3 linked regions of the Azospirillum brasilense genome follow. The protein of the gene in region 2 interacts with the protein of the main gene of each other region in a pairwise test. Links are inferred from orthologs where the notes say so. Each region holds a gene or a part of one and is shown on either strand. Other genes may lie near its edges. The genes, in order: H1Q64_RS17820, H1Q64_RS12960 and rlmB.

The links.
Region 1: the proteins of H1Q64_RS12960 (region 2) and H1Q64_RS17820 interact in binary tests that used the Escherichia coli proteins (3 or more experiments, as listed by UniProt). The link is inferred for Azospirillum brasilense from one-to-one orthologs.
Region 3: the proteins of H1Q64_RS12960 (region 2) and rlmB interact in binary tests that used the Escherichia coli proteins (3 or more experiments, as listed by UniProt). The link is inferred for Azospirillum brasilense from one-to-one orthologs.

What each region holds. Positions count from the first base shown.
Region 1 is NZ_CP059450.1:991,753-996,601, reverse strand. The notes cover bases 1,300-4,138. They hold H1Q64_RS17820 (McrB family protein), read right to left. Parts: upstream 3,415-4,138; coding sequence 2,185-3,414; downstream 1,300-2,184. Other genes in these bases: H1Q64_RS17815 (IS110 family transposase), read right to left, coding at 3,855-4,138; mcrC (5-methylcytosine-specific restriction endonuclease system specificity protein McrC), read right to left, coding at 1,300-2,185. Outside these bases: H1Q64_RS17840 (Ig-like domain-containing protein), read left to right, coding at 1-32; H1Q64_RS17835 (hypothetical protein), read right to left, coding at 118-510; more of mcrC, read right to left, coding at 1,043-1,299; more of H1Q64_RS17815, read right to left, coding at 4,139-4,849. UniProt on the Escherichia coli protein: Recognizes N4- and C5-methylcytosine (and 5-hydroxy-methylcytosines) produced by a broad range of DNA methylases and appears to act against 5-methylcytosine preceded by a purine residue. Binds to DNA containing methylated cytosines; also binds to GTP.
Region 2 is NZ_CP059449.1:2,717,890-2,722,858, forward strand. What follows is about bases 2,011-4,969. They hold H1Q64_RS12960 (NAD(P)H-hydrate dehydratase), read right to left. Parts: upstream 4,244-4,969; coding sequence 2,777-4,243; downstream 2,011-2,776. Other genes in these bases: H1Q64_RS12955 (malonyl-CoA decarboxylase), read right to left, coding at 2,011-2,671; H1Q64_RS12975 (P-II family nitrogen regulator), read left to right, coding at 4,960-4,969. In the rest of the region: tig (trigger factor), read right to left, coding at 1-756; more of H1Q64_RS12955, read right to left, coding at 1,106-2,010. UniProt on the Escherichia coli protein: Bifunctional enzyme that catalyzes the epimerization of the S- and R-forms of NAD(P)HX and the dehydration of the S-form of NAD(P)HX at the expense of ADP, which is converted to AMP.
Region 3 is NZ_CP059449.1:1,797,487-1,802,246, reverse strand. What follows is about bases 829-3,578. They hold rlmB (23S rRNA (guanosine(2251)-2'-O)-methyltransferase RlmB), read left to right. Parts: upstream 829-1,651; coding sequence 1,652-2,506; downstream 2,507-3,578. Other genes in these bases: H1Q64_RS08455 (hypothetical protein), read left to right, coding at 3,262-3,534; H1Q64_RS08460 (hypothetical protein), read left to right, coding at 2,712-3,170; tuf (elongation factor Tu), read right to left, coding at 829-1,202. Also shown: more of tuf, read right to left, coding at 12-828; H1Q64_RS08450 (polysaccharide biosynthesis/export family protein), read right to left, coding at 3,699-4,271; H1Q64_RS08445 (outer membrane beta-barrel protein), read right to left, coding at 4,504-4,760. UniProt on the Escherichia coli protein: Specifically methylates the ribose of guanosine 2251 in 23S rRNA.

The sequences.
Region 1 (4,849 bases), on a different replicon or contig from region 2:
AGACCGGCAACGTCGCCGGCTGGTTCGGCTAAGCGGCGGGGTCGAGGGGAGGGCGTGTCCGTCCGCCGGGGCAGCCGGCGCCCGGGCGGTCGGAACGAAGCGGTCTGAACGGTCGGGTCAGAGCGGACGCGACGGCGGCGGCCCGCCCGGCCACGCGGCGCCGAAACGGCGTCCGGGCATCCAGGATTCGGTGGTGAGTGGCGGCTCGCACCGGGCGGTGCCGACGGCGGGAAGGGGCGGTTCGGCCACCACCGGGGTGGCGGCCTTGCCGTGCAGGATGGGCAGGCAGAACTGGCAGAAATCGGCGGCGGGGTCATGGCCGGGCGCGTCATCGTCGGGGACCGGCGCACCGGTTTCCCGGTCGATGACGACGAGGCCGGCGGCGGTGCAGATGATGATGCGGTCGCCCAGCCAGCGTGGTGCGCGGATGCGGAATTGGCGCGGTTTGCGAATTGGCGTAAAGACCGGCCCTGCTGATGCCCGCCACCACTGCCGCCCTATGCCGTTCAAACACCGCGCCGCCCATCGCCACCTGTTTCCTCGTGCCAAGTACCGCGTGACTAATTGAACGGCTTATGAGGCAGGGCTACGCCAGCGCGGCAGTTTGACCATGTGGTTCAGCGAGGACACCATCCAGCCTTGGCGCGCCGCCCCACGGACCACGCGCGGCGGGCAACCGCGGTACTCGGCCGTGGCGATCGAAACCGCCCTGACGTTGCGGGCGCTCTTCCACATGGCCTTCCGCCAGACCGAGGGGCTGATCGGCTCGCTGATGCAGTTGCTCCAGCTCGACCTGCCGGTGCCCGATCACACAACCCTGAGCCGCCGAGCCCGCACCCTGGCCGTGAAAATCCGTCCGCAGACCGCTGGTCCATGGCACCTGCTGGTCGACAGCACGGGGCTGAAACTCAGCGGCCCGGGCGAGTGGCGGGTCGAGAAGCACCGCTCCAAGACGCGCCGATCCCGGCGCAAATTCCACGTCGGCGTCGATGCCGGCACGGGGCAAATCGTTGCCGTGGAGTTGACTACGCCGTGTACACAGCTACGCACTTGACCCGTCTTTGGATCGTTCGCTGTCAAGGCCGGCACGGAGGAGACTCCGTAACCCGTCCCGGATGGCCACTGCCGACCCGCTGAGATCGATAGTGGCGAAGGAGATCGCGTGACGCTGAATCACGGCGCGCTCGTGGAGCACGGCGCCGATGGCCGGGTGCAGGAAGAGGCCCGCCGCGTCATCCCATCTCGGGTCGGGGCCTTCCTGGGATCGCAGGTAGGCGTACATCTGATAGAGGTACCCGCTCTTGAGCGTCGCCCCGCAGAAACGGCCGCTCGCCAGGATCGATGTGAATTTCGTATCGATTACCACGCGTCGACCGCAGTTCGGCGGGTCGAGCACGATGTCCGTCACCATGCACGGCAGGATCGCAGGAAGCCCCGCCGTAGCGGACGACACCTGCCATTCGAGCGGGGTGCTGCCACGAACACGCCATCCCCGAGGTTCCAGTTCGACCCGGGCGAAACCGAGCACGGCCTTCTCGAACAGCCGGCGCGCCCACGCCTCTTCGCGATCCGGAGCGGCGAAGGGCGTCGGGCCCGCCTCCTCGGTGGGAAGCGCCAGATCGAAGGCGAGCCGAGCGAGCGCGACCATGAAGCGGTCGTCGGCGTTGTTCCGGCCAATCTGATCGGCGGCCAAGTCGGCGCGCGACGGCCGCACTCCACCCACGCCCGCCTGGGATAGGTCGGTCGCCAGGGAACGGCAACGGTGAGCCGTGCCGGCGTCGCGGACGAGGCGTGCCATCCGATCGAGCGCCGCGCGAACGAGCCGGTTCCGCGGCGTGTCCATCGACAGATCCTCGAAGCGGCAGAAGACCTCTCCTTTCGAGAGAAGCTGCCGCGATTCGGTCGTCAGGACGTCGATGCGCCCTCGGACTCGCGCGAGCGCCATCTCGCGACGGTGGTAGCCGCGGGTGAGATTCCGCCGGAGCCGGCGCTCGACGGCGTCGGCGAGGAGGCGCGCCACTAAGTCGGGCAGATCCTCGGGATCCTCATCCACCATGGCGTCGAAGGCTTCCCGGGTCCGCGTCAGCTCCGAGGCATAGAGCATCAGCAGCCAGAGGTTCCGGACCGGGATGCGGCCGATCCGGCGTTCCCCGCGAGGTGGATCCGCGCCGTTCGTTGCCGGCATCAGACGAGCCGAGCGAGCAGCTTCTCCCGCGCGGCCTTCGCCGTCTCCGGGGCGTCGTACCAGTACTCGTCCAGGAGGGGACCGACTTCCGTCTCGACCTTCGCGCGGAACCACGAGCGGCCGTCGCGGATCGTCTCGTCGATGTCGGGCGTCACGTAGGAATGCCCGATCCGGAATTGTGGTCCGAGCGATGCCGAGGCGGCGATGTCGTCGTTGAGCGCGCCGACCCGGGCTTCGATCTCCGCGCACATCACCTCGTCGAGCCCGCGGGTCGCGCACCACGCGCGCCAAGCCGCACCGAGCCGCGGTTCAAGGTCGACGAAGGCGAAGCGGCGACGCAGCGCGAGATCGACGATGGCGAGGGAACGATCCGCGACGTTCATCGTGCCGATCACGAAGAGGTTCTCCGGCACATGGACGCGTTCGCCAGCCTCCTTGCGGTAGGCGAGCTCGATCGCCTCTGACGGACGGCGCTTGGTGTTCTCCAAGAGCGTCAGCATTTCGCCGAAGATCTGTGCCGGGTTCCCGCGGTTGATCTCCTCGATAACGAGCACGAACGGCCGGTCCGGTTCGCTCGCCGCGGCTTCGATTGCTTGCATCAGGATGCCGTCGACGAGGCAGAGCCGCCCGTCGCCGGAGGGCCGCCACCCGCGTACGAAGTCCTCGTAGGCGAGCGAGGGATGGAACTGGACGACGCGCAGCCGGGAACGGGACGTCTCCAGATCCTTCGAGCCGACGAGCGCGAAGCCGAGGCGCTTCGCCATCCAGGTCTTGCCTGTGCCCGGAGGTCCCTGGAGAACAAGGTTCTTCTTCGAGCGCCAGCACTCGAGGATGCCGGCAAGCTCCTCGCGGGACAGGAAGCAGCCGTCGGCAATGATATCGTCGATGGTGTAAGTCGGCTCCTCCTCGACCTCAGCGATTTCGTCCTCATCGGCATCAATGGCTTGGGATTCCGTCGGGGGCGCCGTCGCGGCCGCCTCGGGCCGGACACCATACTTCTCGGCCCAGTAGGGCCGCGCCAGCCACCAAGCGTAGTCCTGCGCCGCGCCCCGGAAGACGAAATCGACTAAGTGGCGCGCGGTCTCGTTCTCCATGCCCGCTTCGACGATGGTCGTGTGGTAGGTGTAGAAGTACCAGTCGCGCGGTTCGAAAGGCGGATCCCAGGCGACTCTCACCGTCCGGCCATCGCCGAGATTCTCGGTGATCGTGCCGGTCGCCTTGATCCGCATGGCCGAAACCGACTTCTCGCCAGTGTCGAACGGAAGCCTGTACTTTCGCACGAAGCAAGCCTTCACAGCGAGCCGGTCACCTGGCTTCATGCGGCGGACGAGATTGGAGAACTGGTCTTCGTATCCGTTCTGTCAGATCCCTTCTGCGAAGAAGCGAGGCATCTGAGATGCTGTGGTGGACGGCCCTCTCGGCGCAAGAGGCGAATTCGTGTTGACGGTTGGTCGGGTGCATCCATGTGTCCGGCCTGTCGTCGCGACCTCTGGTCGCTGGCCTTGATGAAGTCCGCGGATCGACGCCCAAATCACCTCAGCGCGCTCTCGGGCGCTTGGTCCCCGTGGGTTTGGTCGATCTCCGGTCTGACCGGTTCGTCATCACGTCTCACCACCCTTACGCCATCCGCCTCGGCAGGACCTTGGTCTGCTGCCGAGCCGAACCTCGACTACGCGGCGGTCGCCGCCGCATAGGTCCCGCCGCGCGTCAGCACCGCCCGGGCAATGCGCGCCGTTTTGTTGGCCAGGGCGACGGCGGCGAGCTTGGCGGGCTTGCGCTCCAGCAGCTTCGCCGCCCAGCATCGAGCCGCGTTGTCTTGGCGCGCCAACCGCATGACCGCCGTGGCGCCCACGACCAGCAGGCGGCGGAGGTAACCATCGCCTTGCTTGCTGATCCCCGTCTGCCGCTCCTTCCCGCCACTGCTGTGGGCTTTCGGTGTCAGGCCGAGCCAGGCGGCGAACTGCCGGCCGGACCGGAACAACGTCCCGTCCGGCACCGCCGCGGCGATCGCGCTCGCGGTGATCGGCCCAATGCCGGGGATCGTCGCCAAACGGCGGCTCGCGTCGCTGGCACGGTGCCACTCCAGAATGCGCGCCTCCAGCCGGTCGATCTCCTCGCCGAGCAGGCGGCGTTGTTCGACGAGGCCGTGCAGTGCCCGTCGCGCCAACTCCGGAAGACGATCCTGCGCCTCGTGCAAAGCCTCGATGGCGGCTTTTGTCCCACTTGGCCCTTTCGCCGCGATGATGCCGAATTCCGCGAGGTGACCGCGCAAGGCGTTGATCAGCATCGTTCGCTGCCGGACCAAGAGGTCCGGAGTCTTGTGGAGCATCAAGGCGGCCTGCTGATCGATGGTCTTGACCGCCACGAAGCGCATCGTCGGCCGGGTCACCGCCTCGCAGATCGCCTCGGCATCCGCCGCGTCGGTCTTTCCCCGTTTCACGTACGGTTTGACGTAGGCGGGTGGCATCAACTTCATCGTATGACCCAGTGCCGCAATTTCCCGCGCCCAATGGTGCGCCGTGCCACACGCCTCTATCCCCATCAGGCACGCCGGCAGGCCTTGAAAGAACTTTAGCACCTCGCTCCGTCGTAACTGCCGCCGGACCAGAACCTTCCCGTCGCCGTCGATGCCATGAACCTGGAAAACATTCTTCGCCAGATCCA
Region 2 (4,969 bases):
GTCGTTGACCTCGGCCGGGACGTTCTTGCGGAGCTCCTTGACGTCCACCTCGAACACGGTGTCCGCACCCTTCAGGCGGTCGTGCGGGTAGTCGGCCGGGAAGGTGACCTTCACCGTGCGGTGCTCGCCGGCCTTGGCGCCGACCAGCTGCTCCTCGAAGCCCGGAACGAACTGGTTGGCGCCCAGTTCCAGCGGGTAGTCCTTGCCGTCCATGCCCGGCAGTGCCTCGCCATCGACCGAACCGGCGAAGTCGATCACGGCGATGTCGCCCGTCTCGGCCGCGCGGTCCTCGGTGACCGGGGCCTGCACCGAATGGGCGGAGGCCAGACGGGTCAGCGCCTCGTCGACGGCCGAATCCTCGACCGTGGCGACCGGCTTCTCAAGCTCCAGGCCGCTGAGATCGCCCGGCTCGATGTCCGGCAGAAGCTCGACGCCCATGGTGTAGGATAGGTCGCCGCCGTCCTCGTACTTCTCGACGTTGATCTTCGGCTGCATGGCGATGCGCAGGCCGCGCTCGTTCAGCGCCTGGCGCGAGCTGTCGGCGATCGCATCCTCCAGAGCCTCGGCCAGCACGCTGCCGCCGTAGCGCTGCTTGATCACGGCAACCGGCACCTTGCCCGGACGGAAGCCGGGGAGCTGCACCGTCCGGCGCAGCTCTTCGAGCCGGCCCTGCACCTTCTGTTCGATATCCTGGGCGGAAATGACGACCTTGTACTCGCGCTTCAGGCCGTCGGCGCTGGTCTCGGTGATGTTCATCGGAACGAAAGCCTATCTCGTTGTCCGGCCCGGCGGCGCCCGTCCGGGCGGCCCGAAACCGTGTGTTCCCATGCGGTCCAAGCTGTTGCCATGGTGCGGGCGAAGGGACTCGAACCCCCACGACCGAAGTCACCGGAACCTAAATCCGGCGCGTCTACCAGTTCCGCCACGCCCGCAATGGCATAGACAGCCCGCGACGGGTGCGGAACACCCGACGGACTGCCGGCGAAGTCCGCTCTATAGCACAGGGTTCGCGCCGCAAACAGGCAAAATGGGCGCCGTTCCGCACGCCATTGGTGGGTGGCCCGGAAAGCCCCGAGGGAAGCGCCCCGGCGAACGGCAAGCCGCCTCATCCGCCCCCCTTCCCCAACGACCGGATGGAGGAGGAAGCGTTGACCTTGCCCTCCCCCCGGTACGCCTCGTGGTTGGCGTCGATCTCGCCCAGCTTGTAACGGTAGTTGATCATCATCCCGCAGGACTGCCGCAGCCCCTTGGCCGAACGGTCGCCCAGCCAGTTCAGCCGCTCCATGCGGGCCCCGTTGCTGAGGTGGAAGTGCGCGACCGGATCGAGCGCCCGCGCCGGCGCCGCGCCCGGCCTTTCGCTGCGGCGGTCCGACGCGCGCGCCGTCGTCAAGTAGTGCGCGCACAGCCGCATCAACGGGCCGCGAAGCTGTTTTTGAAGCTCCTCGTCGGCGTGCCAGGAGGGCAGAGCCAGGGCTCCGGCCAGCACCGGGCGCTCGTCCGCGTCGCTGTCCGTCTCCGATTCGCCGTTTCCCGGATGACTGGTCATGGCCTCGGCGATGCGTTCCGCCTCGGGCGGGCTGAGCAGCGAATCGCCGCGCTCGGCCAGTTCCCGGTCCAGCCAGCGGCGGAAGCCGGGAATCGGCGACAGGGTGGCGAAGCATTTGATGTTGGGGAACTCGCCGGTCAGCCCGTCCACCACCCGCTTGATGAGGAAGTTGCCGAAGCTGATTCCCGCCAGCCCCACCTGGGCGTTGGAGATGGAATAGAAGATGGCGCTGTCGGCGCTCTTCGGGTCGCAAACCGGGGCGGAGGGGTCGAGCAGCGCCTGGACGTTGTCCGACATGCCCTGGACCAGCGCCACCTCGACGAAGATCAGCGGCTCGTTCGGCATGCGCGGGTGGAAGAAGGCGAAGCAGCGGCGGTCGGAGTCGAGGCGGTCCTTCAGGTCCCGCCAACCGCTGATCTCGTGCACCGCCTCGTACTTGATGAGCTTTTCCAGGAGCGAGGCCGGGCTGTCCCAGGTGATCCGACGCATTTCCAGGAAGCCGACGTCGAACCAGTTGCGCAGCAGACTCTTGAGATCGTCCTCCAGCGCCTGGAGCAGCGGCTCGCCGCGCGCCATCTCCATCAGCTCGGCGCGCAGGTCCACCAGGAACTTCACCCCTTCCGGCAGACCGTTGAACTGGGTGAGCAGCCGCAGCCGGGGCGGCTCCAGCGCGCGGCGCAGGGCGCGCTCGGCATGGCCGCGCGACACCGGATCGCCCGCCGTCTGGAAGGTCGCCATCGCCCGGTCGACGGCGGCGCGGTCCACGTCGAAATCGCGCGCCAGCATCATCAGGAAATTGCGCCGCCCCTGCCCGTCCAGCGCCAGATAGGTGCGGCCGAGCTGCGCCGCCCGCGCCCGCGCCGACACCTCGCCGCCTCGGCCCTCCAGGCAGGCTTCGATCTGTTCCTTCAGCCGCTCCGCGTCCTCCTTGGGCAGATTGGCGCGCGGCGCGGCGCCGACCACCCCGCGGGCGGAGGCGGCGATCTCGCGCCAGCCCGCGCGCAGCGTGTCCAGGGTGCGGTCGAGCAGGCCCGGCGGTGTTCCCACCCCGATGGCGGGGGGCTGGGCCGGGACGGACGGGCTGGACCGGGTCTCAGCGGATTTGATCTCGGGCGTCTCGCTCATACCCAGAGTCTGGCGTGCGGGCGCGCTCTCGGCAAGCCATAGCTTGAGCCCGGCCTTAAGGGTAAGCCCCCTGTCCAGGCGTATGTATGCCCTGAGGAAGCCGGGTCAGCGCACCCCCGCCTTGAGCCGCCTCAACACCCCCGGCAGCGCGTCCGGCAGATCCTCGGCGATCAGACCCGGTCCGAAGGCGTTGGCCGCCTCGCCGTGCAGCCAGACCGCGGCACAGGCGGCGTCGAACGTGTCCATCCCTTGGGCGATCAGCCCGAGCGCGATGCCCGCCAGCACGTCCCCCGACCCGGCGGTCGCCAGATCGGCCGGAGCGTTGGCGTTGATGACGGCCCGTCCATCCGGCGCCGCGACCACCGTGTCGGCACCCTTCAAAAGGACGACCGCGCCGCAGCGCGCCGCAGCGGCGCGGGCGCGCGTCAGTTTGCCACCTTCGGACGCCGCGAGATCCGGGAAGACCCGTGCGAATTCCCCTTCGTGCGGGGTCAGCAGGCAGCGCTTGTTCAGCCGGTCGAGCAGGTCGGCGGGCGACTCGGCGAAGCTGGTCAGCGCGTCGGCGTCCAGCACGCAGGCCTTGCCAGCGCCCAGCGCGGCGAGCGCATAGCCCCGCGTGTCCGCTCCGACTCCGGCCCCCGGCCCCAGCAGCACCGCGTTCTTGCGCGGGTCCGCCAGCAGGGCCTCGAAGGCGGCGCGGTCCGCCACGTCGGTCACGATCAGGCTGGGCGAGCCGGCGGCGTAGATCGGCATCGAGTCGGGCGGACAGGCCACCGTGACCAGCCCCGCCCCGGCGCGCAGGGCGCCCCGTGCCGACAGGCGCGCCGCGCCGGTCATCCGCGCCCCGCCCAGCACCACGACGTGCCCCCGCGCGTATTTGTGCGCGTCGAGCCGCGGCCAGGGGTAGCGCTGCCGCCACAGGTCAGGGCCGTTCAGCAGGGTTTGCGGCGCGATGGCGTCCAGCACGGTGTCGGGAATGCCCATGTCGGCGACCACCACCTCCCCGCAGAGGACCCGGCCCGGCAGGAGCAGATGGCCGGGCTTGCGGCGGAAGAAGGTGACGGTCAGCGCCGCCTGCGGGGCCGCCCCCATCACCTGGCCGCTGTCGCCGTGCAGGCCGCTCGGCACGTCCACGGCGACGACGGTGCGCCCCGCCATCGCCTCGACGACCTCCTTGGCCATGCCGTCGAGCGGGCGGGCGAGCCCGGCCCCGAACAGCGCATCGATCACCAGAGGATTGCCCTCCAGCAGCCAGGGGTCGGCGGCTTCCACCGGCCCGGTCCAGCGCCCGGCCGCCACCGCAGCGTCGCCGCGCAGGGCGGAGCGCGACCCCAGCAGGGCCAGCCGCACCGGCCAGCCCGCTTCGAGAAGAAGACGCGCGATGACGAACCCGTCGCCACCGTTGTTGCCCGGCCCGCACAGGACAACGGTCGGGTGCGGCGCCCAGCGCTCGCAGACCGCGCGCACCACAGCGGCTCCCGCCGCTTCCATCAGAACAGGCCCCGGCACGCCGCCCGCCATGGTCAGCGCGTCGGCGCGGTACATCTCCGCCACGGAAAGCAGTTCGTCCATAGCCTCCACCCGCCGCAATCCCGCATCACCGTCACCCGGCACAATAAGCACCGCGACGGCCGCAGCATAGCCGGGCACAGGAGGAATGAAAGGAGTGGCCTGCCTGGCACGAAAATTGGAAGGAAGAACTGGGGCGATGGATGGGACTCGAACCCACGACCGCTCGGACCACAACCGAGAGCTCTACCAACTGAGCTACCACCGCCACCGGGGGACGGAATGAACCGTCCGCAAACACCCCACCCGCCGCTCCGATCGATGCAACGCCGACGTGAACTCCTCACGAGGCAAGCGCATCCACCGTCAAGGGGGACTGGGGCGATGGATGGGACTCGAACCCACGACCGCTCGGACCACAACCGAGAGCTCTACCAACTGAGCTACCACCGCCACCGGGGCCGCCTATTTGCCCCAAGGGACGGGTCGGGTCAAGCTCTATTTTCCACCGCATTGATCAATCTGAAAAGCCGGCACTAGCCCCTCCGAAAGGGTGTGGCTGCGCGGATTGCTTGCAGCTTGTGCACAAATATTGTTCACTTCGCCCTATCCGTTGGCAGTCGCGTGCCGCCCACGGTGGCATCGGCCCGCTGCGGCCCGGCATCCCACGCAGCCGGATCGCAACCGCTCCGATTGGCACGCAACGTGCTTTACATCGGACTGTCGGCAGAGCCGTGGACGGTGCCTGCCGACGTTGGCACCTCGTACACGAGAGACCCATGAAGAAGA
Region 3 (4,760 bases), 920 kb from region 2 along the record:
ACTCCTTCACCTTACTTGATGATCGAGGCGACGACGCCGGCGCCGACCGTACGACCACCCTCGCGGATGGCGAAGCGCAGGCCCTCGTCCATGGCGATCGGAGCGATCAGCTCGACTTCCATGGAGATGTTGTCGCCCGGCATCACCATCTCGGTGCCTTCCGGCAGCTTCACCATGCCCGTCACGTCGGTCGTGCGGAAGTAGAACTGCGGACGGTAGTTGGTGAAGAACGGCGTGTGACGGCCACCCTCTTCCTTCGTCAGGATGTAGGCCTCAGCCTTGAAGGTGGTGTGCGGCGTGATGCTGCCCGGCTTGGCCAGAACCTGGCCGCGCTCGACGTCCTCACGCTTCGTGCCGCGCAGCAGCGCGCCGATGTTGTCGCCAGCCTCACCCGAGTCGAGCAGCTTGCGGAACATCTCCACGCCGGTCACCGTCGTCTTGACCGTGGTCTTCAGACCGACGATCTCGACTTCCTCGCCGACCTTGACGATGCCGCGCTCGACGCGGCCGGTCACCACCGTGCCGCGGCCCGAGATCGAGAACACGTCCTCGATCGGCATCAGGAACGGACGGTCCTTCGGACGCTCCGGCTGCGGGATGTACTGGTCGACCTCGGCCATCAGCTTGAGGATCGCGTCACGGCCGATCTCCGGCGAACGGTCCTCCAGCGCGCACAGCGCCGAGCCCTTGACGATCGGAATGTCGTCGCCCGGGAACTGGTAGGAGGACAGCAGCTCGCGCACCTCCATCTCGACCAGCTCGAGCAGCTCCGGATCGTCGACCATGTCGACCTTGTTCATGAACACCACCAGCGCCGGCACGCCGACCTGGCGCGCCAGCAGGATGTGCTCGCGGGTCTGCGGCATCGGGCCGTCGGCGGCCGACACGACCAGGATCGCGCCGTCCATCTGCGCGGCGCCCGTGATCATGTTCTTCACGTAGTCGGCGTGGCCCGGGCAATCGACGTGGGCGTAGTGGCGGTTGGTCGTCTCGTACTCGACGTGGGCGGTCGAGATCGTGATGCCACGGGCCTTCTCTTCCGGCGCCTTGTCGATCTGGTCGTAGGCGGTGAAGGTCGCGCCGCCGCTCTCGGCCAGCACCTTCGTGATCGCCGCCGTCAGCGACGTCTTGCCGTGGTCGACGTGGCCGATCGTGCCAATGTTGCAGTGCGGCTTGTTCCGCTCAAACTTTGCCTTCGCCATCGCTTTGGTCTTTCGTTCCCGACGTTCCGGACGCACACAATGGCCCGGCCGAGACCGACATTTCCCTTAGCGCGGGGGGATTGGAGCGGGTGAGGGGAATCGAACCCCCGTCGTAAGCTTGGAAGGCTTCTGCTCTACCATTGAGCTACACCCGCCTGCCACGCCCCGCCCGGCGCTATCGACCGGGAACTGCGATCACGGACAAGCCGTGGAATGTAGTGGTGGAAGGGGCTGGATTCGAACCAGCGTACGCGTACGCGGGCAGATTTACAGTCTGCTGCCTTTAACCACTCGGCCACCCTTCCTCAGGCCCGCTGCGGGACATGCCCGCCGCGGAGTTCGGCACTATGAGAATTTTTCAGGCCTTGTCAACACGTCTGAAGCAGTCCAAACCAGAAAACTGTGAATAACCGCGGCGGGCTTAGCCCTGCCCCCTCCAGCCGGACACCATGACCCGTTCGAAGAAGCCATCCGCTCCCCACGGCCAGCCCCCTGCCCCGGCCAAGAACCACTCCCCATCCCACCGCGAGTCGCGCGGCGACCGCCCCTCTCCCGGGCGCGGCGCGCAGGGCGTCCTGCTCTACGGTCTGCATCCGGTGTCGGCGGCGTGGCTGAACCCGGAGCGGCGCATCCACCGCCTGATCGCGACGGAGGCGGGCCGCGCCGCGCTGGAGCCTGTGCTGGCCCAGGCCAAGGCCCGCGGGCTCCAGCGCCCCAGCCTGATGCCGGCCGACCGCAACGACCTGGACCGCATGCTGCCGCCGGGCGCCGTGCACCAGGGCGTGGCGGTGGACGTCGCCCCCCTGGACGAGATCGGAATCGAGGACCTCTGCGCGGAGGCCGATTCGGACCCGTCGGCGCTTGTCGTCGTCCTCGACCAAGTGACCGACCCGCACAATGTCGGCGCGATCCTGCGCTCCGCCTCGGCCTTTGGGGCCAAAGCGGTGGTGGTGACGGAGCGCAACGCGCCGGAGACCACCGGCGTGCTCGCCAAGAGCGCCTCGGGAGCGCTGGAGTCGGTGCCGCTGGTGCGCGTGACCAACCTCGCCCGCGCGCTCGCCGATCTCCAGCAGGCCGGCTTCTGGACCGTCGGCCTTGCCGAGTCGGGGAAGAGCACGCTCGCCCAGTGCAATCTGACGGGCCGCACCGCGCTGGTGCTGGGGGCAGAGGGCGCCGGACTGCGCCGCCTGACCATGGAGCGCTGCGACATCGTCGCCCGCCTGCCGACCCAGGGCCCCGTGGGCAGCCTGAACGTCTCCAACGCCGCCGCCGTCGCCCTCTACGAGGTCGCCCGGCTGCGCTGACGCGCCGCCGAACGCGCCGCACAGGTGAGGCTTGCTGCGGACCGCGGAGGACGCTAGTGTAAGCGCCCGCCGCGGTCTGGCCGGGCGGCACGCCGGTTTAGCTCAGTTGGTAGAGCAGCGGTTTTGTAAACCGAAGGTCGCGGGTTCGAGCCCTGCAACCGGCACCACCTTTTCCTCTCGCCAGACCGACGCCCGGCTCCGCCCCATGACGCCCGCCCCCGATGGCCGCTCCCTGATCCCGACCGGTTCCGGCGTCATCGACGCGGAGCACGGCGCCATTCTCGACCTCTTGTCGGTGATGACCGCGGGCGGTCCGGTCGGGCTGGCGGAGTTGACCGCGCTCCGGCACGAGGTGGCCGAACATTTCGCCACCGAAACGGCGGAGATGGCCGTCCTGACCGCGGACCGGCGGGAGCGGCACGAGCATGCCCACCGCAGCTACCTCGCCGGCATCGACGCTCTGCTGGACACCGCGGGGCGTGGCGATCCGGTGACCGTCGACGATGCGAATCGGCTGATGCTGTGGTTCATCGTCCATTCCAACACCGCCGACACGGAGTTGGTGGAGGCCGCCCGGCGGGCCGGCGACGAGCCGCCGATGATCTCCATGGACGACTGGCTCGACGGTCTGGACGAGGCCGACCGGGACGCCCTGCGCTCCTGAGACGGCCCTGCCGCCCCTGCGGGGGAACCGCGTCTCCGGGCTCCGGTTGGAGGAGGGACGATCCCTTCCCGCAACCGACCCAGGTTCCTTCATGGAAAAATCCGACACCCCCAACGCCGGGGCGCAGCGCCTGCGCGATGCCATCGACAAGGGCTTGACCGGCGACAAGATCCCCGCCGCTGACCCCGCAGCGGCCCCGCTGGGCACCGACGACGAGGCCGCGGGCACCCGTCCGCCTCCCGCCGCCAGCGATCACGATCCCGCCGCTCCCGAGGCCCGCGCGCCCTCAGGCCACTCCAAGGGCGCCGACGCCTTCCGCAAGGGCGATCTCCCCTTCGCTAAAGGCACCCGCGACGACGGGTGACGGCCCCGGTAAGAAAAGACTGCCGCGCAAAAAATGTCCCTCTTCCCGGCGGGAAGAGGGACATCGTCATGGCGTCGAATGGTGACGGGGCGCATACCCCAGTTTTCCGAAACAAATGGGCCGTCTGATGGACCGTCTGGCGGGTTTTCGGAACCGGTCGCCGATCAGAAGTAGCGCTCCGGCACGCGCAGCACGTCGTCGGGCATCACCGGCGTGGTGATCGGAGCCCGGCGCAGCTCCTTCTTGGGATCGGCCCCGCGGGTGATCAGGACATAGTCCTCCTTGGCGCGGTAGGTGTAGCCGCCGGCCATCGCCACCGCGGACAGGGCGGTCATGCCGTTGACATACTGGTACTGACCGGGGTTGCGAACCTCGCCCAGAATGAAGAAGGGCCGGTGGTTCAGCACCTCGACGCTGACCTTGGCGTCGCGGACGTAGCCCTGCGACAGGCGCTTGGAAATGTCCGACTCCAGCTCGCGCGGGGTGTGGCCGCGGGCTGTCACCTCGCCGATCAGCGGCATGGCGACCTTGCCCGAACCGTCGACGCGGAACTCGCCGGACAGCTGCTCCTCGCCAAAGACGATGACGCGAAGCGCGTCGCCGGCCCCCAGGCGGTAATCCGTCATCTGGGCGACGCCCGGCGGTTCGAGAGGGGCGTCCTGGCCACCGGCGCAGCCGACCATCGCGGCGGCGACCACGGTCATTCCGAGCGCGCGGAACACGTTACGTCGATTCATCCCATACCCTTCCATGGCTCGTGAGGACATCGGGCCCAGCCATCCGCGGTCGGAGCGGCCGAACCCTGAGCGGTCACGGAGGGAGACTAGCAACTCGCACGCGCTTGGGAAAAAGTGGAGAGGAAGTAACGCCAACGGAGGAAAAGGATTCGCGTCACCGTATAGGCGGAAATGCAAAAGGGGCGCCCATCGGCAGATGGACGCCCCTTCCGTATCCCTCGATACAATCTGATTACATCTGAGCGCCGACGCGCAGATAGACCAGATTGTCGGAGTAATCGAAGCCACTGAGGTTCGAGTTACGCTTTTCGTAAGTATAACCACCATTCACGAAGATATAGCGGCTGAGCTGATAGCTGGCGCCGGCCCCCAGCGTGTAGACGTCGTCGGTGCGGTCCACGCCGTTGAAGTCGTCCTGGCGCCACTGGACGCGGGCGTTCAGCAGCAGGGTGCGCAGAAGCTCGTGATCCACGCCGACAGCGGCGACGG